One region of the Rubrobacter calidifluminis genome, then DNA from elsewhere that is predicted to be linked to it. Evidence: riboswitches for the same ligand, from Rfam matches in the RefSeq annotation. Region 1 holds a riboswitch; the other holds the start of a gene.

Region 1 (15,731 bases):
TCGCCACGTCGAGCCCCGAGAGGTCGTCGCGCGGGTCGGGCTCGGCGTAGCGGAGCTCGACGGCCTTGCGGACCGCCTCCGAGAAGGAGTGCCCCGCCTCCACCGCGCTCATGATGAACCCCAGGGTGCCGCTCGGGCTGGCCTGGATCTCGAAGATCTCGTCCCCGCTGGAGAGCAGGGCGTCGATGGTCGAGAGGATCGGCATCCCCGCCCCCACCGTCGCCTCCCGCCAGAGCCGGCCCGGGAGCATGTGCACGAGCTTCTCGTACTGCTCCGTCGTGCCGGAGAGCGGACCCTTGTTCGAGAGCACGAGGTATGAGCCGTTCTGAACCCCGAGCAGGTCGAGGTCGTAGGTCCCGCCGTGCACCGCCAGGTCCACGACGGCCCTCACCGTGCCGGGGGCGGGCTCTGAGAGGAGGATGTCCTCGAGCGGCTCGGTGCCGAGCTCGGAGAGCCTGCCTCCCCGCTCCTTCAGCCTTATCGCCTGCGGCAGCAACTCCTCGCCGACGAGCGCCCCCGAGGTGTCCGAGACCGCCCGGTAGCGGATGTCTAGCCCCATCTGCTCGCGCCAGCGCTTGCGCTCTTCGAGCACGATCTGGGCGACGGCCCGCCCGACGTTGCCGAGCCCGAGCTGGACTATCTCGAGCCGCTTCATGCGACCCCCTCGCCCACCACCGCGGAGTTCACGACGAGCCCGTCGTGCAGCGCGCGCAGAGCCTCCCTCTCCCGCTCCTCGGCGACGAAGAAGATCGCCCCAGGCCCGAAGAAGGTGGCGTGCAGGGGAGAGATCCCCGCCGCGAGCAGGCAGCGGGTGCCGCGCTCGAGCAGCCCGCTCTCCCGGCCGCCGATGCACACGACGGCCGCCGCCCGGCGCCTGCGTCCCCCGCCGCAGGGGATCTCGACGGCGATTCCCCGCCGGAGGCCGACGCAGCGCGCCCCGCCTCCCTCTCCGGAGGAGATGCGCGTGCCGGGGAAGGAGGGGTTGAAGGTGTTGCGCACCACGACCTCCATCCCGGCCGCCTCTGCCGGCTCCATCGTCCTCGGGTGCAGAACCTTCGCCCCGAGGCGGGCGAACGCCCCGGCCTGCTCGTAGGAGAGGTGGGGGATCGGCACCGCCCCGGGCACGAGGGTCGGGTCGGCCGAGAGCACGCCGTCGACGTCGGTCATGATCCAGACCTCCTCGGAGCCCAGGGCCCGGCCGAGCACCGTCGCCGAGAGGTCCGAGCCTCCCCGTCCGAGCGTCGCCACGCCGCCGTCCGGGTCGCGTCCGACGTAGCCGGGGACGACCGCGACCATCCCCTCCTCGAGCAGCGGCGTGACGCTGCGGTTACATCGCTGCCGTGTCCGTTCCGGGTCGACCTCGGGTCCGTCGCCGCCGCCGCGGGTCGCTATCGGGTCCTGGGCCACCGCGGCCGGTACGCCGAGCTCGTCCAGCACCGCAGCCATCATCCTCGCCGAGAGCCGCTCGCCGAAGGACGCGATGGCCTCCCTGCGATCGGCACCCCCACCCAGGCACAGCCCCCTCAGTTCCGACAGGAGACGATACAGATCGTCCTCGAGCGCCGCGAGCCGCTCCCCGGAGCACGCCCACCGCGCCGCCTCGAGGTGTCGCCGGGCCAGATTTTCGAGCAGGGCCTCGACCCCCGGTGCGGTTCGAGAGCCCGCCCCCCCGGTGTACCCGATGAGCTCGTCGGTCACGCCGCGCATGGCCGAGACGACGACGGCCACCGGGCGTCTGCGAGCCTCCGTGGCGGCTATCCCCGCGGCGCGGACGAACTGCTCGCCCCCGCCGACCGAGGTGCCCCCAAACTTGATCACCAGGGGTTTCTCTCTCAATGGATCACGCTCCGTTCGCTTCTCCTGCTCCTTACTCCAGAAAATCTCTGAAGACCTCCTCCATCGCGTCCCAGTCCTTGAGGAACGCGTCGTGGCCGTTCGGGGACTCTATCTCGACGTAGTGCGCCCGCGCCCCCGCCCGCCGCGCCCTCTCCGCGAGGGCGCGCACCTCGGCCGCCGGGAAGAGCCAGTCGCTCGAGATGCCCACGAAGAGCAACTCCGACTCCATGCGCGAGAGAGCCTCCTGCTCGGACCGATAGCCCGCGGCCACGTCGTAGAGGTCCATCGCGCGCGTCAGGTACAGGTAGGAGTTGGCGTCGAACCTCCTCACCAGGTCGCGTCCCTGGTAGTGCAGGTAGCTCTCCACCTCGAAGCGTCCGCCGAACTCCTCGTAGAGCGCCGGACGCGTCGCCGGCCTCCTCCCGAAGCGCTCCCACTGCCCCTGTGCGCTCTGGTAGGTCATCATCCCGGCCATCCGGGCTATGGCGAGCCCCCGCTCCGGCGAGCGCCCCGTGCCGTAGTAGTCGCCCCCCTGCCAGTCGGGGTCGGACATGATCGCCCGGCGTCCGATCTCGCTCATCCCGATCCCCTGCGGCCCGAGGGCGCCGGTCGCGGCGACCGGGATCACCCTCCTCGCGAACCCGGGGAACTCCACGGCCCACTCGAGCGCCTGCTGCCCGCCGATGGAGCCCCCGGCGACCAGCTCGAGACGCTCTATGCCGAGCTCCTCGAGCAGGCGCTTCTGGGCCCGCACCATGTCCCGGATCGTGACGAGCGGGAAGCGCATCCCGTAGGGCCTGCCGGAGATCGGGTCGCGGGAGGCCGGCCCCGTGCTCCCGGAGCATCCGCCGAGCACGTTCGAGCAGACCACGAAGTACCGCTCCGTGTCCACCGGACGCCCCGGCCCGATCAGGGGATGCCACCAGCCGCCGCGCCTGTACTCCTCGTCCGGCTCCCCGGCGGCGTGCGAGTCGCCCGTGAGGGCGTGGACGATGAGAACCGCGTTGTCCCTCGCCTCGTTGGGCTCGCCCCAGGTCTCGTAGGCCAGAACGACCTCGGGGAGATGGCCGCCGAGCTCCGGTTCGAAGGGTCCTATGCGGCAGAGAGCCCTGCCCGAACGGGCCGGGGCTTCCTTAGCCCCGGCCCCCGGATCTTGTGCCATGCTGCGGAGTAATACAGCCTCCTTCCCTCGTCGGGTCTACACGTCATGGTGCGGCTTTCCCGCCGCCCGGCGCGCTAACCCGCTCGCAGAAGAGGCCGCTTTTCAGGCTCTTCCCACATCTTCCAGGCCGGAGACCACCGGGCCGCCGCCTGCTGGATTTGGCACCTCACGGAGCCCTCCGGGGCTCCGCCGGTTGCCGCGGCTTCGCAGGGCCAGTTCCCTCCACCGCTCTCGATGCGGGTTCGCGCTTGGGCAGAGATGCTAAAGCATCATCGCCCCGCGGTCAAGGAGGTTAGTGTCCGACCCAGGGGTAGTAGACCGTGATCCTGGCGTTCTCGTAGGTCGCGAGCCCGAGCCGGTGCGCGACGGCCGGGGTTATGTCTATGCCGGCGGGGTTGGCGACGGTGCGGCCGAACTCGTCCTCCCCCCGGTTGTAGTTCCGGCAGTAGGCGGCTTTGGCCTCCGGCACGCCCCGGGGGAGGTTGCGCCACATGGTGCGGTATCTGCTGCTCTGCCAGTAGTTGTCGCGGGTGTTCCACGGCCCGACCTCCCTGACCGGGACCCAGACGCTGTGCCCGCCGTAGCTCAGGCGGACCCTGAAGCCTCCTTTCTGTTTGAGCGCCTGGTGCGGCAGGGCGACCTCGAAGCTGGTGTAGCCGTTGTACTGGGTGGCGTAGACCCTGTCGGTGACCCCCAGGGAGGATCTGGTGTTGTACGTGAGCCGCGTGTAGCCCCCGCAGTTCTGCTGCACCGCCTGGCTCCACCGGCTCCCGAGCCAGCTCCTCAGGGCGGGGCGCTCCCGGGCGGGGACGAGCCCCAGGATCTCGGCTCTGGCCCGCTCCTCCGCCCGGCTCACCCGGCGGTTGTACGCGGAGACGACGACGGCATCTCCGCTGCGGGCCATGGAGTTCCTCCCGGCTCCCAGGACCCGCTCGCTCCGGGCGTAGGCGCCGGCGATGGTGCGGTTCTCGCGCCGGACGGCGAGCAGGAGCCGGCCCTTTTCATCCTGGCCGAGACCGAACTTCTTCTCGAGGGCCGTCACGGTTCCAGGATCGGAGAGAAGATAGGGAATCACCGGCTTCCCCGCCGGGGGAAGCGCGGGCCGCTGGCGTGCCTCGACCTTTCGGTCCGAGGTCGCGAGCACGACTGCGGAGAGCGATACGGCGAGCGCGAGGGCCATGATCCAAAAAAGCCTCGCCCGGGCGCCGGATGACCCGGGGGCACCACGAAGATCGTACACTTTTCCCCCCTCCAAGGGTACTAAGTTCTATGAATAGAACTCCGCTTACAACATGCGTTCGGGAATCCTAGCCTCTCTCAGCGCCCCGGTCAAGTGGCGGCCTAGTAGGCCCGGGCGAAGACAGCGGTCTTCCCCGGCCGGCCGGAGACCGGGTCTTTGCCCTCCTCCCGCTCGAAGGGCAGGAGGCGGATCGTCGCCTTCGTCTCCTCCTTTATCCGCTGCTCGGTCTCTTCAGTGCCGTCCCACGGGGCGACGACGAAGCCGCGCTTCTCGGCGATGGTCTCCTTCATCTGCTCGTAGCTCTCGACGTGGCGGGTATTCTCCTCGAGGAACGAGCGCGCCTGACGCAGCATGTTCTCCTGGATCTCCTCCAGGAGCTCCGGCAACCGACGTGCCAGGTCCCTGCGGCCTGCGGGTTCCTTCTCGCCGGTATCGCGGCGCACCAGGACGACCTGATCCTTCTCGATGTCCTTCGGCCCGAGCTCGATGCGCACCGGCACCCCCCGTACCTCGTGCTCGTTGAACTTCCAGCCGGGGGAGTGCTCCTCGTCCAGGTCGGCCTCGACCCTGAGGTCCGGGCTCTCGAGCTCCGAGAGGAGCTTCCGCGCCTCTTCGAGCACCGCTCCCTTGCTCTTGCCCCGGTAGATCGGGACGATGACCGCCTGGGTGGGGGCCAGGCGCGGCGGGAGCTTCAGCCCCCGGTCGTCGCCGTGGACCAGGATGAGCGCGCCGACCGCCCGGGTAGAGAAGCCCCACGAGGTCTGGTAGGGGTAGACCCGCTCCTGGTTCTCGTCCAGGAAGGTGATGTCGAACGCCCTCGCGAAGTTCTGCCCGAGGTCGTGGCTGGTGGCGGCCTGCAGCGCCCGCCCGTCGCCCATCAGCGCCTCGCAGGTGAACGTCTCGACGGCCCCGGCGAAGCGCTCCGAGGGGCTCTTCGCCCCGGTGAGTACCGGGATGGCCGCGGTCTCGGCGTAGAAGTCCCTGTAGACCCCGAGCATCCGCAGGGCCTCCTCGCGCGCCTCCTCGGCGGTGGCGTGCACCGTGTGACCCTCCTGCCAGAGAACCTCCGTGGTGCGCAGGAAGGGCCGGGTCACCTTCTCCCAGCGCACGAAGTTGGACCACTGGTTTATCAGGATGGGCAGGTCGCGGTAGGAGTCGATCCATTTGCGGTAGAAGTCGCAGATTATCGTCTCGGAGGTCGGGCGGACGGCGATGGGTTCCTCGAGTTCTTCGCTCCCGGCCCGGGTCACCCAGGCCACCTCGGGGTTGAATCCCTCGACGTGCTCGGCCTCCTTCTTCAGGTAGCTCTCAGGGATGAACAGCGGGAAGTAGGCGTTGGTGTGGCCGGTCGCCTTGAAGCGGTCGTCGAGGTCCCGCTGCATCCTCTCCCAGATCGCGTACCCGTAGGGTCTTATCGCGAAGGTTCCGCGCACCGGGCCGTAGTCGGCGAGCCGGGCCATCCGGATCACGTCCAGATACCAGCGGCTGGGGTCCTCGCTCTTCTTGGTGAGCTTTTCGACGACTTCGGCCATGCGCGTCTCCTCTCTCGATGCGAGCCTGCCCTGCTGGGTGAAGAGTATATCTTCCGGGTGCCGGCCCCCGCATCCGGGTTACACTGGAGCCGGTAACGTCGGGGAGAGAGGAGGGGCGCCATCTTGGATGCGTACGAGCGGGTCGGCTTCGAGGACGTCGGACGGCTCCCGGACCCTCGGGACAACGCTGCGATCGCCGTGCGCACCCTGAAGGCCGGGATGCGGGTGATGTGCGGCGAAGATGAGATCGTGATCCGGCACACCGTCCTCGAGGGGCACCGCTTCGCCGTGCGCGCCATCCGGAGGGGGGAGCCGCTCCTCTCCTGGGGGCTCCCGTTCGGGGAGGCGGTGCGCGGGATACCGCCCGGAGGGTACCTGTGCAACGAGAAGATCCTGCGGGTTCTGAAGGAGCGGCGCGTGGGCTTCGGGCTCCCGCGGGAGGCCAACTTCACCGACGCGCCGCTTCTGCCCTACCGGCTCGACGAGGAGCGCTTCCGCCCGGCGGAGCAGGTGCCCCTGCACCGGGATCGCGCCACGTTCTACGGGTACCGGCGTGGCGGCGGACGCGGGGTCGGGACCCGCAACTACGTCGTGGTCCTCGGGATAACCTCGCGCACCGGCTCCTTCGCGAAGGCTCTGGAGCGCAGGATGGGCGATGTGGCGGAGGGGCATCCCGGCCTGGACGGCGTCGTCGCCGTCGCGCACACCGAGGGCGGCGAGGACCGCACGCCCAACAACCTCGACCTCCTGCTCCGGACGCTCGCGGGGTTCATGGTCCACCCCAACGTCGGGGCCGTGCTCGCGGTGGACGAGCCGGGGTCGCCCGTGACCGGCGAGATGGTGCGCCGCTACGCCTGGCAGGAAGGCTACCCGCTCGGCGACGTCCCGCACCGCTTCATGACGCTCGATTGTCCCTTCGAGACCGGGCTGCGGCGGGCGGAGAAGATCGCCGCGGGCTGGCTCGGGGAGGTGGGACGCGCCCGGCGCACCGAGGAGCTGCTTTCGGGGCTCAGGGTCGCGCTGCAGTGCGGGGGCTCCGACGCCTTCTCCGGCGTCTCGGCCAACCCGCTCGCCGGATGGGTGGCGAAGGAGGTGCTCCGGAACGGCGGGAGCGCGAACCTGGCTGAGACCGACGAGCTGATCGGGGCGGAGGAGTACGTCCTCTCGCGGGTGCGCGACCTCGATGTCGCCCGCCGCTTCCTCTCGATGGTGGAGAGGTTCGAAGAGCGCGCCGCCTGGCACGGGCACACCGCCGAGGGCAACCCCTCCGGCGGGAACAACCTCCGCGGGCTCTACAACATCTCCATAAAGTCCATCGGGGCGGCGCGCAAGAAGGACCCGGAGGTCAGGCTCGACGAGGTCGTCGAGTACGGCGAGAGGATGGACGCACCGGGCTTCTACTTCATGGACAGCCCCGGCAACGACCTGGAGAGCGTCGCCGGTCAGGTCGCCTCGGGGGCGAACATGATCTTCTTCACCACCGGCAACGGATCGATCACCAACTTCCCGTTCGTACCCACCATCAAGTTCGTCACCACCACGGGCCGCTACCGGCTGCTCGAGGACGAGATGGACGTGAACGCCGGGGCCTACCTGGACGGCACCCCGATGGAAGAGCTCGGCCGCAGGACCTTCGATCTCACCCTGCGCGTCGCATCCGGAGAGAGGACCGCCGGGGAGAGGGCCGGGCACTCCCAGGTCTCGATCTGGCGCGAGTGGAGGCAGACCGGCCCGGGGAACCTCGACCGTCTTTTGGATTCGCCCACCCCGGACGGCGAGCCGCTCGCGGTGGTGGGCTCCCGGCCCTCCGGGGGATGGACCTACGAGGCCGTGCGGGGCGGGCGCGGGCCCGCCGCGGACAGGGTCGGGCTCATCATGCCGACCAGCCTGTGCTCGGGGCAGATCGCGCTGCGCATCGCGCAGAAGCTCGACGAAAGCGGCCTCGGCGAGGGGAAGCTCTCCCGGTTCGTCGCGCTGCCGCACACCGAGGGGTGCGGCGTCTCGGGCGGCTCCTCCGAGGAGATCTACGCCCGCACCGTCCTCGGCTACCTCGCCCATCCGCTCGTCGGAGCCGCTTTGCTCCTGGAGCACGGCTGCGAGAAGACCCACAACGATTACTTCCGGGCACTCCTCTCCTCCCGCGGGCTCGACCCGGAGGCGTTCGGCTGGGCGAGCATCCAGCTCGACGGCGGGATAGAGCGTGTGACGCGCCGCGTGGAGGAGTGGTTCGAGGCGGCGCTCGCGGGGATGGGGGAGATGGAGGGCTTCGAGGTCGGGCTAGAGAACCTCCGTCTGGGGCTGCATGCCGCAGGGCACCTCTCCGAGGGAGCGGCGCTCGCGCTGGCCGGTGTGACGCTCGCCGTGGTCGGGGCGGGAGGGACCGTGGTGGTGCCGGGGCGCGGAGCCCTGCTCGAGAGCCGGGCCTACCGCAGAGCGGTTCTCGGGGATGTGAGGCCCCGCATCACCCTCGCCTACGGACAGGTCGCGGAGAATCCGGGGCTGCACGTGATGGAGACACCGACCACGCACTGGGTCGAGACCGCGACCGGGATGGGTGCGACGGGGGTTGAGGTGATGCTCGCGCACGTGGCGGGCCGCCCGCTTCAGGCGCACCGGATGGTCCCGCTGGTTCAGGTCTCCTCCGACCCGGGGACGGTAGAGCGGTACGTGGAGGATCTCGACGCGGTGCTCGCGGGGGAGGCGGGGAGGTGGACCGAATCGCTGATGGAGGCGATCATGCTGGTCGCCTCCCGCCGCTACCTGCCGAAGCTCTTCGGGAGGGGGAATGTCGCCTTCCAGCTCACGCGGGGTCTCCTCGGCGTCTCTCTGTAGGGTCAGCCGGGCTGCCGGGCCATCTTGCGCGCGTAGAGCCTGCGGTCGGCGGCGGCGTAACACTCCTCCCAGCTCGTTCCGTCCTCGCCCCAGACTGCGATCCCGGCGCTGGCCGTCACCCCGCCGGCGGCGAGATGTTCCTCCAGCCGACGCGCCGCGTGGTGCGGGCTGCACGGTGCGGCCGCGCTCTGCAGGATCACGAACTCGTCCCCACCCCACCGGCAGGCGATCCCGCTGCCGCCGAGGTGCTCGCGCAGCAGGCGAGCCGTCTTCCGCAACAGGCGGTCTCCCTCCGGGTGGCCGAGCTCGTCGTTGGTCTCCTTGAGGTTGTCCAGGTCGACGACCCCGATGAACAGGGCAGGGTGCCCGCCGGAGGTGGCTCCGGCGATCCGTTCCAGAAAACCCCGCCGGTTCCACAGCCCGGTCAGGAAGTCCCGCTCGCTCGCCTCCTCCGCGGCCCGGCGGGCGGAGATGAGTTCCAGAACCAGCGAGGTCTGCACCGCGCACAGGGATACCAGATCCCTGTCGTCGTCCTGTGCGCGCCGGGCGCGGCGCAGCACCATCGCGCCCACGCGCTCCCCGCGGAAGGTGAGCGCCCAGGAACCTCCCTGCTCCACGCCCCAGCGCTTCCAGTCGGAGCGTACCTCCGGCGGGACCTCGGAGAGGTCCATCCAGCGCTCGCTCAGACCGGAGAGTGCCCCCGGGGTTTCATCCTGCCGGACCACCCGGCGTGCGATCTCCTCGCGCCTCCCCGAGAGCACCCCCCACGGCTCGTACACCTGCAGAGGGCCCGCCGGTTCGCCCAGGATCGATCCCCGGCGGTAGACGAAGTAGCCGGTATCCACGCCGAAGACCTCCCGGAGCATGCTAGAGGCGGCCCGGAAGAGCTCTCCCTCGTCGGCTGCCTGCGACCAGGTGCGGGAGCGTCGGATCAGCGCGCCCGCCGGGTCCCGCTCCGGCATCGGATGCCCCCGCGCTACTTCATCCCTATGCGTTCGAAGCCTGTGTAGGGGACGAGCTTCTCCGGGAGCACCACCGAGCCGTCCGGCTGCTGGTGGTTCTCGAGCAGCGCGATCAGGGCGCGGCTGACCGCTATCGCGGTGCCGTTCAGGGTGTGCAGGAGCCTGGGGGACCCCCCCTCTGGGCGGTAGCGGATCCGCAGCCGGCGTGCCTGGTAGTCGGTGGTGTTCGAGGTGCTGGTGACCTCGCCGTAGTCGCCCCGGCCCGGCATCCAGGCCTCGACGTCGTACTTCCGGTAGGCGGCCCCGCCGAGATCCCCGGTGCAGATGTCCACCACCCGGTAGGGGATCTCGAGGTTGCGGAAGATCTCCTCCTCCGTTGCGAGCATCTCGCGGTGCATCTCCTCCGAGCCCTCGGGCGTGGTGAACGCGAACATCTCGACCTTGGTGAACTGGTGCACCCGATAGAGGCCCCGGCTCGCCCGGCCGTGGGAGCCGGCCTCGGTGCGGAAGCAGTGCGAGAGCCCGGCGAAGCGCAGCGGGAGATCCTCCTCCTCGACGATCTCGTCCTGAAGCTGGGCGGCGAGGGTTATCTCGGCGGTCGCGATGAGCGAGAGGTCGGTGTCCTCGACCGAGTAGATCTGGGTCTCCGGCCCGCGCGGGATAAACCCGGTCCCGACGAGCGCCTCGTCGCGGGCCAGATCCGGGGTTATGGCGGGCTCGAAGCCGCGCGCCACGAGCACATCCAGCGCGTAGCGCACGAGCGCGAGCTCGAGCAGGACCGCCTCGCCGCGCAGGAAGTAGAACTTGCTGCCGGTCGTCTTCGCCCCGGAATCGAAGTCGATGATCCCCAAAGACTCCCCGATCTCGACGTGGTCCTTCGGCTCGAAGTCGAACTCCTTCGGTTCGCCCCAGCGGCTGATCTCGACGTTCTCGGTGTCGTCCTTCCCGATGGGGGCGTCGGGGTGGGTCATGTTCGGGATCTTGAGCTGCTCCTCGCGCAGCCTCTCCTCGACCTCCGCCAGCTCCTGCTCCCTCCTCGGGATCTCGTCCTTCAGGGCGCGCGACTCCTCTATGAGCCTCTCCCGGGCTGCGGGGTCTCTCTCCCTGCCGATGCGCTTGGCGAGCTGGTTCTGGTTCTGTCTCAACTCGTTCAGATCGGTTATGAGCTTCGAGCGCCGCCCGGCGAGCTCGACGACGAGGTTCACGTCTGCCTCGACGCCCCGGTTCCTGCAGTTCTCCTTCACCGCCGCTGCGTTCTCGCGGATGTATCTGAGATCCAACATCGAAAGCTCCCTCCGAGCGGATTGCAGCCACTTCTACCGTGACCCTATCCTAGCCGCGGGCCGGTGGCGCCGCCAGGGCCGCCCTCCCTCTCCGGCGCCCGTCCGAAGTAGACGGGGCGCCTCTCGGCGGCGTAGCGCATCACCGCCCGGCCCGCCTCTTCGCGGGAGGGCGTGGCCAGTATGAGGGTCCCCGAACGGCTCCCCGGGCCGTCGAGCACCACCGCGAGCCACATCCCCGGGTATCTCCTCGCGAAATCGTCCACGGTTCCGTGCTCGCCTTCCATCGTGGATACATTGTAGCGGCGGGGTAAGCCCGGCTGCGGGATGCTAAGATTGACGGCTGGGTTTGGCGCTCTCTGGAGGTTTTATGCACAACGGTCGTCCGGCGGCGTACATAACGGGGATAGGCGTCGTGAGCCCACTCGGCGTGGGGCGCGAGGACTTCTGGAAGGCCCTGCTCGCGGGGGAGAGCGGGGTCGGTCCGATCACGCTCTTCGACGCCTCGGATTTCGCCGTGAGGATCGCCGCCGAGTGCCGCTCATTCGACCCGAGGGACTTCATGGACCGCAAGGCGGTGCAGAGGACCGACCGCTTCACCCACTTCGGACTCGCGGCCTCGAAGCTCGCGCTGGACGACGCCGGGGCCTGGGGGGAGCTCGAGAGCAACCCCGAGCGGGTCGGGCTGGTCCTCGGCAGCGGCATCGGCGGGGTGGCGAGCATGGAGGAGACCCAGCGCACGATGGACACCAAGGGTCCCACCCGGGTCAACCCGTTCGCGGTCACCAAGATCATGCCGAACGCCGCGGCGGCGCACGTCGCGATCCAGTATGGCGTGCAGGGACCCTCCGCCTCCCCTGCGCTCGCCTGCGCCTGCGGCACCGATGCCCTGGGCTTCGGGTTCGACCTGATCCGACGCGGGGACGCGGACATGGTGCTCTGCGGCGGCACCGAGGCCGTGATAACGCCGGTCTTCCTGGCGGGGTTCATCTCGATGCGGGCGATGAGCGACCTCAACGACGACCCCGAGGGGGCCTGCCGGCCCTACGACCGCGACCACCGGGGGTTCGTGCTCGGGGAGGGCGCGGCGGTCTTCGTCCTGGAGAGCGAGGAATCCGCCGCGTGCCGCGGCGCCGACCCCTACGCCAAGATAACGGGGGTCGGGCGCACCACGGACGCCTACAGCACCGTCGACCCGGACAGGGAGGGGCGCGGGATCCTGCGGGCGATGCAGCTCGCGCTGGAACGGGCCGGGGTCGAGGGCGGGCGCGTCGGGTACATCAACCCCCACGGTGCGGGCACCCCGGCCGGCGACGGCCCCGAGTCGCGCGCGATGTACCAGATCAACCCGAACGCCATGGTCTCGGCGACGAAGTCGACGCTGGGGCACGCGATGGGGGCGACCGGCGCGATAGAGGCCTCGGTGTGCGCGCTCGCGCTCAAGGAGAGGACGGTCCCGCCGATGCGCAACCTCGAAGAGCTCGCCCCCGACTGCGCGAAGCTCGACTACGTCGTGGACGAGCCGCGAGAGGCCCCCGACCTCGAGGTCGCCCTCTGCGCCAACCTCGGCGTCGGCGGACACAACGCGGCGGTCGTGCTGGAGAGGGTGTAGGTGGCGGGCGGCTACGAACATCTGCCGGAAGACCTGCCCGTCCCCGAAGACGACGGCGCCTGCGACCACCTCCCCGGCGCTCGGATGCCGTCCCTCGCCCTTCCGGCCACCTCCGGGGAGAGGGTCGATCTCTCCTCGCTCCCGGGAACGACCGTCGTCTACTGCTACCCGATGACCGGACGCCCCGGCGTGCCGCTGCCCGAGGGGTGGGACAGTATCCCGGGCGCCCGCGGCTGTACCCCGGAGTCCTGCGGTTTCCGCGACCACCACGATGAGATCCTGGCCCTCGGGGCCCGCGTCTTCGGCCTGAGCACCCAGGACACCGACTACCAGCGGGAGGCGAAGGAGAGGCTCACCCTGCCGTACGAGCTTTTGAGCGACGAGGGGCTGGGCTTCTGCCGCGCGCTCGGGCTCCCGACCTTCGAGGTGGAGGGGATGGTCCTCGTAAAGCGCCTCACCCTCGTGGTGCGCGACGGCGCGGTCGGGCACGTCTTCTACCCGGTCTTCCCGCCGGACGCCCACGCGCAGGAGGTCGTGCGCTGGCTCTCGAGAGATGCGGTAAAACAGTGACCGTAGGCCGGACGGAAGGAGGGTGCCAGGTGCCGGACCACGACTTCTCCCCCGAGGAGCTCGAGCGCAGGCTGCAGCAGCTCGAAGGGATCGTCCGTCCCCACGGGAGCGCGCTCGTCGCGTTCTCCGGCGGGGTGGACTCCTCGCTCGCGCTCGCGGTCGCCGCGCGGGCCCTCCCGAAGGAGCGGGTGCTCGCGGTCACCTCGGACAACGAGACCTACCTGCCCTCGGAGCTCGAGGAGGCCAGGCGGTTCGTAGCCTCGCTCGGGGTCGAGCACGTGATCATAGACACCCGCGAGCTCGACGACCCCAACTACGCGAGCAACCCGACCAACCGCTGCTACTTCTGCAAGAGCACGCTCTACACCGACCTGAAGAAGATCGCCGAGGAACGCGGCTACAGCTGCATCGTGGACGGCGCGAACGCCGACGACGAGGGCGACTGGCGGCCCGGAAGGAAGGCCGCACGCGAGCTCGGGGTCCTCTCCCCGCTCTCCGCGGCCGGGATGGGCAAGGAGGAGGTGAGGGCGCTCGCGCGTCACCTCGGGCTCCCCACCTGGGACAAGCCCGCGCTCGCCTGCCTCTCGAGCCGCTTCCCGTACGGGCAGGAGATAACCCCCGAGAAGCTCGCCCAGGTGGCCCGGGCGGAGGAGTTCCTGCGCCGGGAGGGCTTCCGGCAGGTGAGGGTGCGCCACCACGGCGAGATCGCCCGCCTCGAGGTCGGCGAGGAGGAGATGGAGCGGGCCTTCGCGATGCGCGAGGAGATCTCCGCGGAGCTCAAGGAGGCCGGCTTCCTCTACGTCGCGCTCGACCTCTCCGGGTACCGCTCCGGCAGCCTCAACGAAGGGCTGAAGAGAAAGAAGAGGAGCCTGCCCGTTCTCTCCTAGCCGTCCTCCCTGCGCTGGTTGCGCAGGAAGTCCTCGAGCTCCCGGGCGAGATCGTCTCCCGAGGGTATGTTCGGCTCCCCGGGCCCCTGCGCGTCGTAGCGCTCCTCGAGCATCCTGACGTAGGAGGTGAGGTCCGGGTCGCGCGCGACGGCGGCGGAGACCTGCTCCTGGTACTCCTCGGCGGATTTGCGCAGGCCGCCGACCTCCACCTCGACCCCGAGCAGCTCGGAGAAGCTCTCCAGGAGGGCGAGCGCCGCCGGGGCGGAGGGGACCGCGGGCAGGTAGTGCGGCACGGAGGCCCAGAAGCTCACCGAGGGCAGCCCGGCGTCGGCGCACATCCGGTGCAGTACGCCGGTTATCCCCGTGGGGCCCTCGTATTGTGAGGGGCTGAGGCCGAGCCCTTCTATCAGCGCGGGATCCTGGGAGTTGGCGTTCACCGCGATCGGGCGCGAGTGCGGAACGTCGGCGAGCAGCGCGCCGAGGGTGACGACCATCTCGACGCCGAGCTCTCGCGCGAGCTCCACCACCGTACGCGAGAATGTCCGCCAGCGCAGGTTCGGCTCGGGACCGGAAAGGAATACCGCCCCGCGCCCGCCGGCGGCCTCGACGCTGCGGGACGTGGCCCACAGGACGTTCTCCGGCCACTCTATCTCGCGCGTTATGCCGTCGATGAGCTTTATCTGCGGCCGGGTGGCCTGGAAGTCGAAGAACTCCTCGCTCTCGAAGCGGCCGATGCGCTCCGCCCCCCACGAACTGCCGAGCGTGGCGACCGCGACGCTCGCCGCCTCGGCCGCGTCGTTCCATCCGGTGAAGGCGCACACGAGTACGGGGCGTTCCAGATCCGGTCTCCGGTCCAGCTTGAGATATCTCTCGTCCATGGGGCTAGCTTACCACGCCGGCCTCACACGAAGCTCCTCCGGAGCCCGAGCGCTTCTTCGAGCCGCCTCATGTACTCGGCCTCCGGGATCTCGGTGGCACCCATGCGGGCGAGGTGGTCGTTCTGGATCTGGCAGTCGAGCAGCACGTACCCGCGCTCCTCGAGACGCTCCACCAGATGCACCAGGCAGACCTTCGAGGCGTCCGGCATCCGGCTGAACATCGACTCACCCATGAACGCCCCCCCGAGCGCGACCCCGTAGAGCCCCCCGACGAGCTCGCCCTCCCGGTAGGCCTCGACGCTGTGCGCCAGACCCCGCTCGTAGAGCCCCAGGAAGCCCTCGATGATCTCCTCGCCGATCCAGGTCTCGGGCCGGTCGGCGCAGCCCCGGATCACCGCCTCGAAATCCTCGTCCACCCGTACCTCGTACACCCCTTTGCGCAGCACGCGCGCGAGCGACTTCGAGACGTGCAGATCCCCGAACTCCAGCACCGCCCGCGGGTCGCAGCGGTAGAAGCGCACCTTCCCGGACTCGTCCGCCATCGGGAAGGCCCCCTGCCGGTAGGCCAGCTCCAGCAGCTCCGGACTCAGACGCAATCCGCCTCCGATCTCTCGCGCCCGTTATCCCCATGAAAATTCTAAATCCTCCCCGGCCAGAGACTCTTGCGCCAGGACCAGGCTTCTGCAAATAATTTGCACACAATGGCCGGGAACATAGACGAGACGCTGCGCGAGCGGGGTTTGAGGGTCACGCCGCAGCGGGTCAGGATCTGGGAGGTTCTGGCCGGCTCCGGCCGGCACCTCACGGCTGAGGAGGTATGGAGGGAGGTGTCCGGGACGTTGCCGGGGCTCGAGCTCTCTACGGTCTACCGCTCGCTCGATGCGCTGTGTGATGCCGGGCTCGTGGTGGAGAGCCGTCCGCCGGAGGGCCCCCGTCTCTT
Region 2 (15,731 bases), on a different contig from region 1:
GCGAAGAAGGCCTCCCAGAAGAACCCGCCGCAGACCCCCTGGACTCCCCCGGTGAGCCTGGTGATGCAGCTCGACGTGGCGCTCGGGCAGATCCTGGATGAGGGCCTCGAGAACGTCCTCGAACGTCACGTGCTGCTCGGCCGGGCGGCCCGCGCCGGCGTCAAGGGGATGGGGCTCAGGCTCTTCGGCCCCGACGAGGACATGAACACCGCGGTGACCGCCGCGTGGGTGCCGGATGAAATCGACGGCAAGCGCTTCGTCAACACCCTCTTCCAGGAGCACGGCGTGCAGGTCGCCGGGGGGCAGGGCAAGATGAGCGGCAAGATCTTCCGCATCGGGCACTGCGGCTACTTCGACGCCTACGACATCATCGCGACGATCGCCGCGGCCGAGCTCACGCTTGAGTCCCTCGGGTATCCCGTCGAGCTCGGGAAGGGCGTCGCGGCGGCCCAGCGGGTGTTCTCGAAGAGCGGGGTGGCCGCTTGAGGGTACTGGTAACCGAGAAGATCTCCGAGAGCGGCGTCGAGCTCCTGAAGCGGGAGTTCGACGTCGACGTGGCGCTCGGGCTCTCCCCGCAGGAGCTCTTGGAGAAGATAGGCGGCTACGACGGCCTCATCGTGCGCAGCGCGACGAAGGTTACGGCGGAGGTCATCGAGGCCGCGGGGAACCTCAAGGCGATAGGGCGCGCCGGGATCGGGGTGGACAACATAGACGTCGAGGCCGCGACCAAGCGCGGCATCCTGGTGGCCAACGCCCCGGAGAGCAATACCGTCGCCGCCGCCGAGCACACTTTAGGGATGATGCTCGCGGTCGCCCGGCGCATCCCGGCCGCCGACGCCTCGCTGAGGCGGGGGGAGTGGAACCGGGGGGCGTTCAAGGGGGTCGAGGTCGCCAGGAAGACGCTCGGGCTCATCGGGCTCGGGCACGTCGGTTCGATCGTCGCGCGCGGCGCTTTGGGGATGGGGATGGAGGTCCTCGCCTACGACCCCTACGTCTCCGGGGAGAGGATGCGGGACATGGGCGTCGGGCGGGCGGAGAGCGTGGAGGAGGTGCTCGAGAAGGCGGACTTCGTCTCGCTGCACGTCCCCCGTACACCGCAGACGACCGGCATGATAGACGCGGAGGCGCTCGGTCGGATGAAGAGGAGTGCCTACCTGATAAACGTCGCCCGCGGCGGGATCGTGGACGAGCAGGCACTCTATCAGGCCCTCAAGGAGGGGAAGATAGCCGGGGCCGCGCTCGACGTGTTCACCGAGGAGCCGCCCGCGGGGTCTCCTCTTCTCGAGCTGCCGAACACGGTGCTCACCCCACACCTGGGGGCGAGCACCGCCGAGGCGCAGGACCGGGCCGGCCTCACCGCCGCCGAGCAGGTGGCGGCGGCGCTCAGGGGGGAGGTCCCGGTGCACGCGATCAACGCGCCGGTGCCCTCCGGCGAGGGTGCAGAGTTCGTCTCCCAGTTCTCCGGGCTGTGCGAGACGCTCGGGAGGCTCCTGTATCAGCTCACCGACCATCCGGGCAACCTGCTCAGGATCGAGTACCACGGCGAGGTCGCCCGCTACGACACCCGGCTTCTGGACGTCTCGGCGCAGAAGGGGCTCCTGGAGCCGATGGTCCACGAGCCGCTGAACTTCGTGAACACCCCGATCATCGCCCGCGAGAAGGGGTTCAAGGTGGAGACCTCGCGATCGCCGGAGAGCGCGGACTACACGAGCCTGGTGGTGCTCCGGCTCTCGAACGAGAGGGAGAGCGTGGTGAGCGGGACGCTAGTCGGCCCGCGCATGCGTCCGCGCCTGGTCGGAGTTTTGGGCTTAGACGTGGACATAGAGCCCGAGCGGTACATGCTCTTCATCCGCAACGAGGACGTGCCCGGCATGATCGGCAAGGTCGGGACCGCCCTCGGCGGCCACGGCATCAACATCGGCAACATGGCCGTCGGGCGCGGGGAGCCGGGCTCGCGGGCGGTCATGGCGGTGACCGTGGACGACCCGGTGCCTCAGGAGGTGATAGAGGATCTGCTCAAGATCCCGGGTTTCAAGGAGGCCCGTCCGGTGACGCTCTGGTGAGGTTTTCATGTCTGAGGTCGTAGAGGAGATACTGAAGCGCTACAGGCCCTCAGCCCCCACCTACCGCCCCGGGGAGAAGGCTCCTTTCTCGGGCACCTTCGTCTGCGATCGGGGCACGATGCGGCCCCCGGTCTACGTGCAGCTCTCCCGCGGGGAGGAGTTCCCGGAGGCGGAGGGTATGGGGCACCACACGCTCTGGCGCTCGACGAACATCCAGGCCTGATGGGTGGGCTCTAGCCCCTGCGCCCGATTATATAGAGGGCGAGGCTGACGAGCAGGATGGCCCCGGCCAAGTAGAGCAGTTCGAGGGCGCTGGCGTAGCTGAGGTTCACGGCCTGCTTGAAGAACTCAACCGCGAGTATGACGACGAGGAGTTTTGCTACCTTCTGCTTGAGGTCTTCGAGGCTCTCGATCTTCAACAGGCGGGGGGCAACCTCCGAACGCTCGGCAGCCTCTATCTTCCCCACGAACAGCTCGTAGAGTCCGAAGGCCGCAACGATGAGCACGGAAGCCACAAGGAAGGCGTCGAGCGCCCCCACGATTCCGGCCAGGGCCTTGCCGCGGACGGCAGAGCGGGCTGTAGAGAGCTGGTGCCAGCTTCCGTAGAGGTCCACGAGCCCCATGTATATCGCGCAGAGGGCCATCGCGACGCACGCCACCACCGGGACGATGATCATGAGCCGTGCCGCCCACAGCAGACGCTCGAAGAGATGGCCAGAAGAGCCACGTCGCTTCATGAACCAACTATAGCTTAGCGTATAATGGCCCGCCGGGCATGCTCGAACGTGGAGGTGTAGATGATCTTCTTGCGAGCCGTGCCAGAGGGCTGGTCTTTCCGCAGGTTCGAGGTCCGCGGCGGGGACGGTGCGGTCGTGGGGAGCGTCGATCTCTCGAACTGGCGCGAGAGCGCGGAGATCGAGGTGGGTGGCGGGCGCTACCGGGCCGTCCACGGGGCACTCCGAAAGGATTTCGTGCTCTCGCGCGAGGATGGCGGAGTCGTCCTCGCGGTTGAGAAACCTTCGGCCTTCAGGGACCGCTTCTACTTCGAGCACGACGGTCACTACGAGTTGAGGAAGGAATCGGCCTGGGGGCGCGCCTTCGAGCTCCGGCGCGACGGGACCGGCGCGGTCGGCAGCCTGAGACCCGAGGGGATGTTCAGGCGTTCGTGGACGGCGGAACTGCCCGACGACCTGTCGCCAGAGGTCTGTGTGTTCCTGATCTGGCTGGCCATCTTGCTGGACAGGCGGGCCGCAGCGGGGGGAGCGGCCGCGGTATCCGCAGGGTTTTAGCACCTCTTCCACGTGGCAGGAGTGCTCGGGGGATTCCCGGCTACCTGCCGTGCTCCCGGATGAAGTCCGCCGCAAGCTCCGCTATGCGGGGTGCGTCGTTGTCCAGGGTGGCGACGTGGTAGGAGTCCTCGAGCCGGACCAGCTCCTTGTGCTCGCTGCCGACCTTCTCCAGAAAGTATGGGCCGTTGTCGGGTGGGACGACGTGGTCCTCGGTCGACTGCAGGATGAGCGCCGGGCAGCGCACCTCCGGCAGCAGGTCGTCGGTTGCGCGCATGAGCGCCATGAGCTCCTTCATCGCCGGGACGGGCATCTCGTCGTAGACGAGCTCCTCCACCCCCGCCTTCTTTATGTCCGAGCCCACCCCCGGCAGCGTCGGCGGGGCGTCGGGGGAGAGGACGATCCTGGCAAGCTCGGGGTTTCCGAGGAAGACGCAGCCGTTTATCGGGATCACGCCGCGCACCACCTCGGGGTGCGTCGCGCCGAGGTAGAGCGAGAGCGTCCCGCCCATCGAGAGCCCGCAGACGAAGACCGCACGGGTACGCTCCTCCATCCAGGCCAGGCCTTCCTCAAGCGAAGAGATCCAATCCTGCGCCGTACTTTCTGCCATCTCCGAGACGCTCGTCCCGTGACCGGCGAGCCGCGGTCCCTCGACCGTGAATCCCTCGCGGGCGAGGGCCTCCCCGAGCGGGCGGACGCTCTGGGTCGTTCCGGTGAACCCGTGCGAGACGAGGACGCCGACATCGCCACCCTCGAAGCGGAAGGGCTCCGCACCTTCCATGACCCTTTCGGACATTTGTTCCCTCCTCAGGAGCCGTTTATCGCGCGCTCGGCGAGCCGGGCGCCTTCGACCATGTTGGAGAGCTTCTCGTAGGCCACCTCCCAGGTGCGGGTCCTGAGGCCGCAGTCGGGGTTGACCTCGATGCGCTCCGGGCCGAGGACGTCGGCGGCGTGGAGGATGCGGTCGCGCACGAGCTCCGCAGGCTCGATGAAGTTCGTGTGGATGTCCAGGACCCCTAGCCCGATCCTGCCATCCCAGGCACTCTCGGCGAACTTCTCCAGGATGGCGTAGCCGGGTCTGTCTTCTTGTTTCCTGCCCGGCTCGCGCGAGTCGCGGTTTGCGAACTCGAGCTGCAGCTCGTAGCAGTCCACGAGATCCTCGATATGAGGGAAGAGGCAGGCGTAGTCCGAGAAGCAGATGTGCATGCTCGTCCGGGCGTCTATCCCCTCGCGGGTCGCGTTGAAGGTCTCCACGACGAGCGGGACCTCCTCCGGGCGGGTGGTGGCGGCGGGCTCGTCTATCTGCACCCACCCCGCTCCGGCCTCGACGAGCCCCTCGACGTTGGGCCGTATCACCTCGCGCGCGACGTCGAGCCCGAACGCCCGGCGCGCCTCGGCCCGCCGGCTGGCGGAGGCCCCGAGCATGCTGCCCGCGGCGTAGTACTCGTCGTAGGACCAGTCCAGGATGGTGTAAGCCCCGGTGAAGGGTACCTTGACCACCCTGTCGGTGTGCTCGCGCACGAAGAGGAACTCCTCCAGGTCGTAGGGGGATTCCACCCTCGGGCGCTCGACGACGGCGGCCTTGGTGTAGTACTTGTTGTCGAAGGAGCGGACCGTGCCCCGGCTCTCGAAGCCGCGGGCGTGGCGCGCGACGTGGTCGTACATCTCGCTGCGGCGCTGCTCGCCGTCGTAGACGACGTCGAGACCCGCGCTCTCAAGCAGCCGTATCGCGTACAGCGCGGCGAAGTCCTGTATCTCGGCCCTCTCCTCTTTGGTGAAGCCCTCACCCTTCGCGAGGAGTTCGAACAGGCGCTCCCGCCCCTCGACCCCGAGGCGTTCCCCCCACCGGCGGGCCTCCTCGACGTCTTCGCTCCCGACCGGACGGCCGGAGACGGACTTCACCCGCCAGCCCGGCTTGGCGAGGCTCCCTATCTCGCGGGTGGTGAAGCGGATCTCGCTCATCTTCCTAACGTTCCTCCTTCGTGATCCTCGCGGCCTCTCCGAGGAGGGCCAGCTTCTGGCGGGCGATCTTCTCCGGCACGAACTGCAGGTCCCCGTTCGGGACCAGGTGCAGCTCCGCCCCTTCCTCCAGCTCTCCGAGCAGCTCCGCGGCGAACCGGGCGATCTCCTGCGGCTTCTCCAGGAGCGAGTTGCGGGAGTCTATGACCCCGGCCAAGAGCGTCTTCGGGAACGGGCGCGGCAGCGCCTCGACGTCGGTCGCGTAGAAATCCACCCCGATCGCGGCGACATCGAGCTCCACCAGCTCGCCGAGAACCTCCCCCGCGTCCCCGAACGGGAGCTGCAGCGCGAGCGGCAGGGGGCTCTCGAGGGCGTCCAGCGCCCGGCTCAGGGGGGAGACGTCGACGTTCCCGCCGAAGAGCGCGGCCTCCTGCAGCACGACGAGCGCGCATCCCCTCTGCGCGAGGTGCCTGATCTGGGGCCCTATGACGTTCGCCGCGATCTCCTCGGCCTCGATCCCCCCCGTGGAGAGGGCGGCGAAGGAGTGGGGGGAGGGGAGCGTCGCCACCCATTCCCCGGCGGGGAGCCTGGAGAACGCGAAGTAGGGCTCGCCGAGCGGCTCGGCGAGGCGCACCCTGCCGCCGGCGGGAGAGGGTGCTCGGAAGAACGTGTTGGTGTTCAGGAAACGGGTGAGGGGACCCGGCTCGATACCCTCCGAGGCCTCGGCGAACGGGCGGAAGATGTCCTGCCAGACGAGGAGCCCGTCCGAGACGTAGTCCAGCCCGGCCTCCCGCTGCGCCTCGAGGAGGCGCCCGAGGTCTTCTTCCCTCCTTCTCTCTACCTCTTTCTCCGTCGTCCGCTTCCTCTCCAGATCCCGGGTGGCCTGCACCAGCTCCTCGGAGCGGGCGTAGATCCCGGGCGCGTAGGCTTTCGTCTGCGGCATCTCCTCTCCTTCCCTTTTCTAACTGCGCGAGTGGGGCCTCTGTGCGGCCTCCATGACCGCCGCGGCGAGCTCCGGCGCGCCCGCCGGGGGCATTATGTACGCTCCGGAGACGAGATGCTGCGTCCGGGAGAGGATCTCCTGCGCGACCTCGACCCCGTAGAGCGGGGCATCCTCGGGGGAGAGGTCCGCCAGGCGGCGGCGGATGCGTTCGGGGATGCTGATGCCCGGCACCTCGTGGTGCAAGAACTCCGCCTGCCGGGCGCTCCTCAGCGGCAGGAGCCCGAGGAGGAGCCTCACCCTCTCGTCCCCTATCTCCTCCAGCGCCCGCTCGAGCGCCCCGACCTCGAAGACCGGCTGGGTCCAGAAGGCGTGCGCCCCCGCCTCGAGCTTGCGCCGGAGCCGCTCGACCTCCGAGCGCAGATCCTCCGCCGTCGGGTTGAAGGCCGCCCCGATGAGGAAGCCCGGCGCCCGTCCGACCGAGTTGCCCGCGAGATCCTCCCCCGCGTTCATCCTGGAGAGGATGTGGATCAGGCCGATCGAATCCGTGTCGAAGACGCTCGTGGCTTCGGGGTAGTCCCCGATCTGGGCCGGGTCACCCGTGACGGCGAGGATGTTCTTCACCCCGAGGGCAGCGGCCCCGAGCAGGTCGGCCTGCAGCCCGAGGATGTTGCGGTCGCGGCAGGAGATGTGCGCGACGACCTCTATGCCGGCCTCCTCCTGCACCACCTTCGCCGCCGCCACCGGGTGCATCCTCAGGCGCGCCCGGGCCCCGTCGGAGATGTCTATCGCGTCCGCCCCCCTCTCCTTCAGGAGGCGAGCGGCCTCGACGACGCCGGAGACGTCGTTCCCGCGCGGGAGGTCGACCTCGACGGCGATCGCGAAGCCTTCTTCCAGCCTCTCGGCGAGCCGGGTGGCTGGCCCCGATCTCACCGTCCCGTCGTCGGACCTCTTCGCCGCGGCCTGCGGGCGGGTCGTCCTACGCTCCGGTACGAAGTCTTCGAGCGCCCGGGCTAGGGCGGCTATGTGCTTCGGGGTGGTGCCGCAGCAGCCACCGATGAGGCGGGCCCCGGCGGCGGCGAGGGTCAGCCCGCGGGCGGCGAAGTGCTCGACGTCTTGGGTGTAGCGCACCCGGCCGTCGACGAGCTGCGGCAGTCCGGGGGTGGGGTAGGCGGCGATCGGGCCGGCGACGGCGGACATCTGCTCGACGATCCCGGCCATCCGCTGCGGGCCGACGGTGCAGTTGGCCCCGACGAGGTCCACCCCCCACGAAGAGAGCTCGCGCGCGACCCGCTCGGGGAGTCCTTCGGCGAGCGTCTCCCCGTCCTCGACGAAGGTCTTGGAGGCGATGATGGGAACGCCGAAGGCGCGGATCGCCTCGTAGGCCAGGCGCAGCTCCCGCAGGTCGGTGAAGGTCTCCAGGATCAGGGCGTCCGCCCCTCCTTCGAGGAGCGCCTCGGCCTGCTCGGCGAACGTCTCCCTGGCCTCCTCCGGAGTCAGGCTCCCCACCGGAGCGAGCGGCCTCCCGAGCGGGCCTATCGCGCCGAGTACCAGCACCTCTGTGGAGGTCTCTCCGGCGGCCTCTTTCGCGAGAGCGGCCCCGGAGGTGTTTATCTCGCGCACCCTGTCCTCCAGGGCGTGCTCGGCGAGCTTGAGACGGCTCGCGGCGAACGTGTTCGTCTCTATCGCCCGGGCCCCGGCGCGCACGTACTCCTCGTGCGCCCTTCGGACGAGATCCGGATGTGTGAGGTTCGCCCGGGCGTAGGGATGCCCGTAGCCCACGCCACGTTCCGCCAGAAGGGTCCCCATCGCGCCGTCGCCGACGAGGACCCGACCGTCGAGATACTCTCTGAGGTTCTTATCCAAATCCACCAGCCTCTCTCCGCTCCGTCGATCTTCGCGCGGAGGAGAGGCCGCGGAAAGCTCTGCGGCCCATCTCTCGGAGGCTCCTCCGCGGGAATTGGCACCTGGCGCGGGACTTTCCGCCCGCCGGTTGCCGCGGCTTCACAGGGCCCGTCCCTCCACCGCTCTGGATGGGCTGGCGGGAATTACACCACGATCATGATGGCGTTGCAATCGCCGCGCCGCCGGGCAACGGGAGGCGGGCGACGAGCTCGGAGGGGTTGCGGGCGGCGCAGGAGGCGGCAACGGCGAGCTTGCGGGGGAGCGGGGTGTCGGGCCGGCGGGAGAAGACGTCGTAGCCGGCCTCCTCTATCCGCTCCAGGATCTCCGAATAGAGCCTGCGGGCGACGATGACCGGGAAGCGGCTGCCGCGGGGTATGTAGCGCATCCCCTCGTCGGCGAGGGCGTAGATGCGCCGGGTGCGTCCTATCTCGAAGCGCATGAGCGCCACGAAACGCTCGTCGATCACGCCGCGGGCGAGGTCGTCCTCCGTGTATCCGAAGCGCTCGAGGTCTTCGAGGGGGATGTAGATCCTGCCCCGTTCCCAGTCCTCCCCGATGTCGCGCAGGAAGTTCGAGAGTTGCATCGCCACCCCGAGCGCACCGGCCGGCCGGCGCGCCCGCCCGTCGACCACGCCCATGATGCGGCACATCATGAGCCCGACGACCGCGGCGCTCCCGTAGACGTACTCTTCGAGGGCTTCGTAGGTCGGGTAGCGGGAGATGCTGGTGTCCATCTTCATGCTCTTCATGAAAGATCCCACGTCGGCGGTATCTATGCCGCAGCACCTCGCCGTGTCCGCGAAGGCTCTGATTACGGGATCCCCGGTACCTCCGCCACAGATGGCATCGAGCGTCTCCCGCTCGAGATCCTCCAGCGCGGCGAGCTGCTCCTGTGGGGTGCTTTTGCCGGGGTTGTCCACGATCTCGTCGGCGCAGCGCATGAACGCGTAGAGGGCCTGCACCCGCGGGCGCACCTCCCGCGGGAACAGGCGGGTCGAGACGTAGTAGGTCTTGCTGTAGGCCTTCTGTATCCTGCGGCAGAGTTCGTAGCAGGCGTCCAGGTCGTCGAGGCCGCCGGCGTCCATGCCGTAGCTCTCAGGATCGATCCTCACGAGAGATCCTCCAGGATCTTCTCCGAGGCGAGCCGGGCTCCGATCACGACGAGGGGAACACCGGTCCCGGGGTGGGTGCTCGCGCCGACGAAGTAGAGCCCCTTTGTGCCCTTCGAGGCGATGGGCGGCCGGAAGTAGCCCACCTGCAGGATGCCGTGCCCGAGCCCGAAGGCTGCTCCCATCTCGAGGTTGTACTCCTCACGCCAGTCCCGCGGGGTCCTGACCTCCTCGAAGAGGACGTCCGACCAATGTATCCCGCACCGCTCCTCGAGCAGCGAGTAGACCTTCCCCCGGAATGCCTCACCCTCTCTCTCCCAGTCCACCCGGCCGCCGAGGTGCGGTACGGGGACGAGCACGAAGAGGCTCTCCATCCCCTCCGGGGCCATCGCGGGTTCGGTGCGCGAGGGGACGACCGCGTAGAAAGAGGGATCGTCGGGCAGCACGCCCTCTTCGAAGATCTGCTCGAAGTTCTCCCGGTAGCGACCGGAGAGGTAGAAGTTGTGGTGGAGCATGTGGTCGAGCTTCCTGCCGACGCCGAGGTAGAGCATGAACGCCGAGGCGGTGTACCGGAGTTTCTGCCTGCTCCTCCTGGGCATCCCGAAGTCCCCGTCGGCCCGGCCTCCGAGGAGCTCGCGGTAGACGTAGGGGAGGTCCGCGTTGGCGAGGACGGCATCGGCGTGGATCCCCTCTCCGCCGGCCCTGACCCCGACCGCCCGGCCCTTGCGCACGAGTATCTCCTCGACCGGACACCCGAGGTGGAAGTCGACCCCGAGCTCTCTGGCGAGCGTCTCCATCGCCCGGACCAGCTCGTACATCCCCCCGCGCGGGAACCACAGCCCGTCCTCGGCGATCTCAGTGTAGGGTAGCAGCGAGTAGACCGCCGGGGCCTCGAAGGGGGAGAGCCCCAGGTACATGGTCTGCAGGCTGAACGCCTGACGCAGCTTCTCGGTGCGGAAGAAGCGCGAGACGGAGCGGTAGTAGTTGCCGAGCGCACCCGTCTTTGCGAGAAGCCGCAGGTTGCGCGTGCTGAAGAACTCTCCGGCGCTCTCGAAGTCGCGCTCGACGAACTCGCTGCGCCCGAGCCTGTAACGGTGGCAGGAGGTTTCGAGGAAGCGGTAGAAGCGGGGGGTCACGCCCGGTTCGATGCGCTCCAGCTCGCGGATCATCTCTGGCAAAGTCCGACGCATCGTGATCGAATCACCATCCCCGAAGACGACCCGGTAGCGGGAGTCGAGGGGGAGAAGCTCGACGTAATCTTCGAGGCTCTCCCCGACCGAGCGGAACAGATCCCGGTAGACGTCGGTCATCAGCAGGAGCGAGGGCCCGGTGTCGAAGACGAACCCACCCCCCTCCAGCCGCCCCATGCGCCCGCCACTCCGGAGGTTCTTCTCGAAGACCTCGACCTCGAGCCCGCTCCCCGCGAGCCTTATCGCGGAAGCGAGCCCTCCGACCCCCGCCCCCACGATGAGCACCCTCTTGCCGGACAACCCGCCTCCTACCATGTAAATGTAACTGTTGTTCTCATATCTCGTACGATACTAACAGGGACGCTGGAAGATACGGTAAGCGCCCTTACAGCCGGCCTCCGGCGGTGGCCGGGGCCCTTGCTGTTGCGCCCCAACTGTGAGTACGAGGGAGGGGGAAGCTTGGATCTCAGGAGAGGGATTCCAGGAATCCCATGGCCGAGAGGGTGGCGTGGAGCCGGTCGCGGATCTCCTGGTGGTTCAGGAAGGCCTGGTGGCCGCCCTCGTACCAGGTGATTTCGGGCCTGCCCCAGTGGCGCCACAGACTCTCGGGTTGAGAGGGGGGGACTACCCGGTCGGCGTTGCCGGCGAAGATGGCGAGCCTCTCCGGGGGGAGGCGGGGTTCGAGGGCGAGAGGGGAGATGACGCGGCTCAGCAACGCCAGTTTCCGCTCGTCAAGGCCGGAAGATTTCAAGCAGCTTACCACGGAGCCCGGGGCGTTGTTCCAGAACATGGTCGGATAGTCGGAGGGCGGGTTGCACACCACGACGCAGTCGAGGTCACGTTCGAGGCCGCACAGGAGCGCGGCGACGTATCCTCCGAGCGAGTGGCCGAGGACGCCTACCGCCGGGGCGCCCTCCAGGCGCAGCCGGGATGTCATCCTGCGGATGTCCCAGAGTGCCTGGGAGGCTGCGTGCAGCGTGTCCATCATCTCCCCTGAGAGCACCAGGTCTCCGCTTACGGGCCCAACCCTGCGCGGGCCGTGGGTCGGAAGCACCGGGATGAGGAGGTTGAGCCCCAGCTCGCGGTGCAGGTATCCGGGCCGGAAGAGGGAGAGGTCGAGCCTGGGTGAGCCCATGCGGATGCCTGGTATGCACACGAGCCAGGGACGAGGTCCTCCGGCGTGCCGCAGCATCCAGGCACAGGCCGTGCGGTTGCGTTCGTGGGAGAGCCAGCGTTCGCGGCCCGGCTCCGCGGGGTGCGGCTCGTACCTGCTCTCGAAGGTTATCTGCTCGAAAGAGATGCCCCGGACGCTGCGCTTCCTCAGCCGAATCTCGTTCACCGGTGGTGGTGTCCGGTGGTAGGCGACCGGATGCGAGAGCCACCCCTTCTCGTCGAAGAGCGCGAGCGCCTCATCCACCTCCTCAGAGACCCTCCTGGCCTGCTCCCCGAGCGTCAGCGGCCACGTCGTGAGCATGAGGTAGCACATCGAAGCCTCGTCCTGCGCGGCGCGGGCGGCCGGCTTCAGGCCCATCTGGGGCGCGGGGACCCCCTCGGGCAGCCTCCCGCGCGCGAGCGAGGCGTGGCCGGTCAGGACGAAGTTCAGGGCGGAGGAGACGAGCAGTGCCGCCGCGGCCGGCCCCGCGAGTGCGAAGTAGGGGATGGACAGGGCCGCACCGATCAGGGATCCGAAGGCCGTGAAGTGCCGGATGCGGGCGTCTCCCGGCCAGAGGAGGCCCGAGATGCCGGACGCGAACAAAAGCGCCCCCGGAGGCCATCCCAGGAGCACGCCCCACACTCCCTCCCGCGCGCCGCTCCAGAGCCAGGCACCGCCCAGCACGACCGGCCAGAGGGCGGAGAGGAGCAGGATCAGGTGCCGCCTTCTGGTGCCCTCCCGAAGGTTCTCGCCGTGTTCCTTCTCCCTATCTTGCGACATCAGGGTCGTCCCCGGTGTTTGACAGCAGGACGCAACGAGCTACTCGTACTGTACAGCCTCCACGATGTCCTTTCTCGCCGCCGTCCGGGCCGGAAGGAGCCCGGCGAGCACCCCGATCACGAGCCCCGAGAGGATCGCGTAGAGGGCCGGGAGCGTCGGGTAGTAGAAGGAGATGTCGAAGCCGTTCGCCCCGGTCCCGCGCACGAAGAGGTACCCCAGGAAGGAGCCCAGCGCCACCCCCAGCACGCAGCCGATCACGCTTATCACGACCCCCTCGTCCACGATCAGACGCCCCACCTGCAGCCTGGTGGAGCCGATGGCCCGGAGGATGCCTATCTCCCGCGTGCGCTCGAAGACGCTCATCGAGAGGGTGTTTATCACCCCGAAGGCCGAGACCGCCACCGAGACGCCCATGATCGCGTAGAAGAACGCGTACTGCTGCTCGAAGCTGCGCTCTATCGAGGCCTTCCACTCGGCGTTGGAGTAGAGCGTGAGCTGGGGGTAGTCTTTGATTACCTCTTTTATCCTGTGTGCGATCGCTGCCCGATCGGAGCCGGGAGAGACCTTTATCGCGAGGAAGCCGTCCCCGCCCACACCGAAGTCCCGCTCGATCGTTTTCTTCGAGACGTAGACTCCGGTGCCGCCGCCGAGGATGTCGTTGTCCACTATCCCCGCGACCCTGTAATGCCTGATGCCCCTGGGGCTCGGCACGGAGACCTCGGAGCCGATCGTGAGGTGCTGGGAGCGGGCGAGCTGCTTGCCGATGATCGTCTGGCCGCGCTGGAGCTTAGAGAAAGCCTCCCTGCCCACACCCCTGCCGGAGGCGTAGTTGATCCTGAAGATGTCCGTATAGTTTCTTTCCAGCCCGAAGACGAAGTAGATCCGGCTACCCATACTCTGAACGGTGGAGGAAATACCGGTAGTCTCCTCCACACCGGGGATCCTCTCCACCCGGTGGGCTATCCCGGGTGAGAAGGTGATGCTCGAGTTCTGGGTCGTGGGTTCGATCACGTAGTCGCTGCCGAGGGAGCCTTCCAGGTAGGTCCGGATCGAGCCGAGCACGCTCCCTCCGAGTGTGGCGAAGGTTATGACGAGGGCGATGCCGATCATGAGCGCCGAGGCCGTGAGCGATGTCCTGCCCGGGTTGCGCGTGGCGTTGGCCGAGGCCATCCTCCCCTCTACGCCGAAGAGCAGGCGCAGGATGGGGGAGAGTCCAGCGGCCATCGGCCGGATGAGCGTGGGGACCAGGAGCGAGATGCCCAGGAAGATCGCGATGACTCCTGCCATGCCGGAGGCGTAGACGAGCCCCTGCAGCTGGGCCGAGAGGTGCTTCGCCAGGTAGTAGGTCCAGGGGATGCCCCCTCCGGCGAGGACCACACTGGCGAGGGGCGAGAGCCGGGCGGCGCGGCCGCGCCGCCCCTCCCCGGTGGGAGCGCTGCGGGAGCGCATCGCCTCCACCGGGCTCACCCGGCCCGCGCGCAGCGCCGGGTAGAGTGCGGCGAGCACCGTGATCACTATCCCCACGGCCACCGCCGAGGCGAGCGCGAACGGCGAGACGTCCACCCGCTCTATCTGGAAGTGGAAGGCCCGGCCGAAGAGGTAGGAGAGACCTCGGGCCATCAGGTAACCGAACGCGAGCCCCGTGACAGACCCCGCCAGCCCCAGCGCGGCAGCCTCGATTATGACCGAGCGGGCGATCATCGAACGCGTCGCACCGAGCGCCCGGAGCATCCCGAGCTCCCTGGTCCGCTCCAGGACGGTCATCGAGAGCGCGTTGAAGACCAGAAAAGCTCCGACGAAAAGGGAGGTCCCGGCGAAGAACAGGAGCGCGAGCTCGAAACCCTGGAACTGGCTGTTCGCCTCGCGGGTGCGGGTCGAGGAGAGCTGGGCCGTGAGCCCTCTGCCGAGCGAGGAGTCGAGCTCCTTCCTGAGCCGTTCGACCGGCACCCCCTTCGCCGCCTGCACGGCCACACCCGAGATCCTGTGCGGGTAGCCGAACTCCTTCTGGACGAAGCGCAGCGGGGCCATGCCGAAGGCGATCCCTCCGAAGGAGCCACCCGGCGTCCTGAGCGTACCCACCAGATTCATCCGCACCACGCCGCCCGGCGTCCCCACGCGCACCTTCTGTCCTACCCTGAGCCCCGCGGCCTTCGCGGTGCCGGCGTCGAGCATCAGCTCGGCCCCGCTCCTCGGGTAGCGCCCCCTCGCCAGGCTGAAGCCGGTGGCGAAGGCGGCGCTCTTCGGCTCCACCCCGAACAGGCGCATGCTCTCCACCCGCGGGTGCCCTCCCTTGCCGCCGAGGATGAGCGAGGAGGGTACCGAGAGCCGGGGGGCCGCCGAGCCCACGTCGGGGTTCGAGCGGATCTCGCCGAGCCTGGATTCTTCGAAGGTGCCGTTTCCGCCCTGCGCGGTGACGGTTATCTCCGCCGCACCGTAGGCCTTCGAGTAGAGTTCGGTGAACGTCTTCGACATCGTGTTGGAGAGCGTGATCACGCCGAAGACTATCCCCACGCCGAGGACGATACCTATCGCCGTGAGAGCGGTCCTCTGCGGCCGCGCACCGAGGTTGCGGACGCTCATCTGCGAGAAACGCCTGAGCCTCAAAGGTCTTACTCCTTGGCGGATTCCAGCGTCTTTATCCGCTCCAGGATCTCGTCCTGGGAGAGCCCCCGGGCCTCGCTCACCATGCGTCCGTCGGCCAGGAAGATCACGCGATCTGCGACTCCCGCGGCGCGGGCGTCGTGGGTGACCATGATCGTGGTCTGTCGGTAGCGGCTCACGGACTCCCGCAGGAGCGAGAGTATCTCGCCCCCGGTCCTGGAGTCGAGGTTGCCGGTCGGCTCGTCGGCGAGCACGATGTCCGGATTGCGCAGCAGGGCGCGTGCTATCGCGACCCGCTGCTGCTCGCCGCCGGAGAGCTCGTCGGGGCGGTGCGTCCTGCGGTCCTCAAGCCCCACCAACTCCAGCAGCTCCGAGAGGCGCCCCTCGTACTTGGAGGCCCTCTCGCCCGCGATGAGCGCGGGGAGTAGGATGTTCTCCTCTGCCGAGAGCGTCGGGATGAGGTTGAAGAACTGGAAGACGAAGCCCATCCGCTCCCGCCGCATCAGGGTGAGCTTCCTGTCGGAGAGGCCCGAGAGGTCCTGCCCGCCGACGATCACCCGCCCCGAGGTGGGGTTGTCCAGGCCCCCCAGGATGTGCAGCAGGGTGCTCTTCCCCGAGCCCGAGGCACCCATGATCGCGGTGAACTCGCCGGTCGAGAAGCCCGTCGAGACGCCGTCGAGCGCCCTGACGGCTGTCGGACCCTCGCCGTAGACCTTCACCAGGTCGAGGGCCTCGAGAGCCATGCC

Evidence for each region. A riboswitch is a leader RNA that binds a small molecule or an ion and turns the genes downstream of it on or off. The one in region 1 is predicted to bind S-adenosylmethionine.
Region 2: it holds a riboswitch for S-adenosylmethionine, as region 1 does, so the genes downstream of both, PJB24_RS00495 (bifunctional homocysteine S-methyltransferase/methylenetetrahydrofolate reductase) here and metX (homoserine O-acetyltransferase MetX) in region 1, are expected to answer to the same signal.

What each region holds. Positions count from the first base shown of each region.
Region 1 covers NZ_JAQKGV010000003.1:174,598-190,328, reverse strand. The annotation lists gene PJB24_RS03945 (hypothetical protein) at 1-655, opposite strand, end outside; gene PJB24_RS03940 (aspartate kinase) at 652-1,836, opposite strand; gene metX (homoserine O-acetyltransferase MetX) at 1,868-2,998, opposite strand; SAM riboswitch class I at 3,111-3,239, opposite strand; gene PJB24_RS03930 (hypothetical protein) at 3,291-4,238, opposite strand; gene proS (proline--tRNA ligase) at 4,340-5,770, opposite strand; gene PJB24_RS03920 (UxaA family hydrolase) at 5,894-8,602, shown strand; gene PJB24_RS03915 (GGDEF domain-containing protein) at 8,605-9,564, opposite strand; gene serS (serine--tRNA ligase) at 9,579-10,847, opposite strand; gene PJB24_RS03905 (hypothetical protein) at 10,892-11,131, opposite strand; gene PJB24_RS03900 (beta-ketoacyl-[acyl-carrier-protein] synthase family protein) at 11,215-12,456, shown strand; gene PJB24_RS03895 (peroxiredoxin) at 12,457-13,026, shown strand; gene larE (ATP-dependent sacrificial sulfur transferase LarE) at 13,056-13,913, shown strand; gene PJB24_RS03885 (PAC2 family protein) at 13,910-14,791, opposite strand; gene aat (leucyl/phenylalanyl-tRNA--protein transferase) at 14,815-15,387, opposite strand; gene PJB24_RS03875 (Fur family transcriptional regulator) at 15,493-15,731, shown strand, end outside.
Region 2 covers NZ_JAQKGV010000001.1:84,418-100,148, forward strand. The annotation lists gene PJB24_RS00455 (pyridoxal-phosphate-dependent aminotransferase family protein) at 1-486, shown strand, start outside; gene serA (phosphoglycerate dehydrogenase) at 483-2,063, shown strand; gene PJB24_RS00465 (YjzC family protein) at 2,071-2,286, shown strand; gene PJB24_RS00470 (YqhA family protein) at 2,297-2,800, opposite strand; gene PJB24_RS00475 (hypothetical protein) at 2,861-3,352, shown strand; gene PJB24_RS00480 (alpha/beta hydrolase) at 3,393-4,145, opposite strand; gene PJB24_RS00485 (uroporphyrinogen decarboxylase/cobalamine-independent methonine synthase family protein) at 4,157-5,311, opposite strand; gene PJB24_RS00490 (uroporphyrinogen decarboxylase/cobalamine-independent methonine synthase family protein) at 5,316-6,251, opposite strand; gene PJB24_RS00495 (bifunctional homocysteine S-methyltransferase/methylenetetrahydrofolate reductase) at 6,270-8,120, opposite strand; SAM riboswitch class I at 8,178-8,288, opposite strand; gene PJB24_RS00500 (phytoene/squalene synthase family protein) at 8,308-9,264, opposite strand; gene PJB24_RS00505 (phytoene desaturase family protein) at 9,261-10,751, opposite strand; gene PJB24_RS00510 (alpha/beta hydrolase family protein) at 10,918-12,384, opposite strand; gene PJB24_RS00515 (ABC transporter permease) at 12,424-14,988, opposite strand; gene PJB24_RS00520 (ABC transporter ATP-binding protein) at 14,994-15,731, opposite strand, start outside.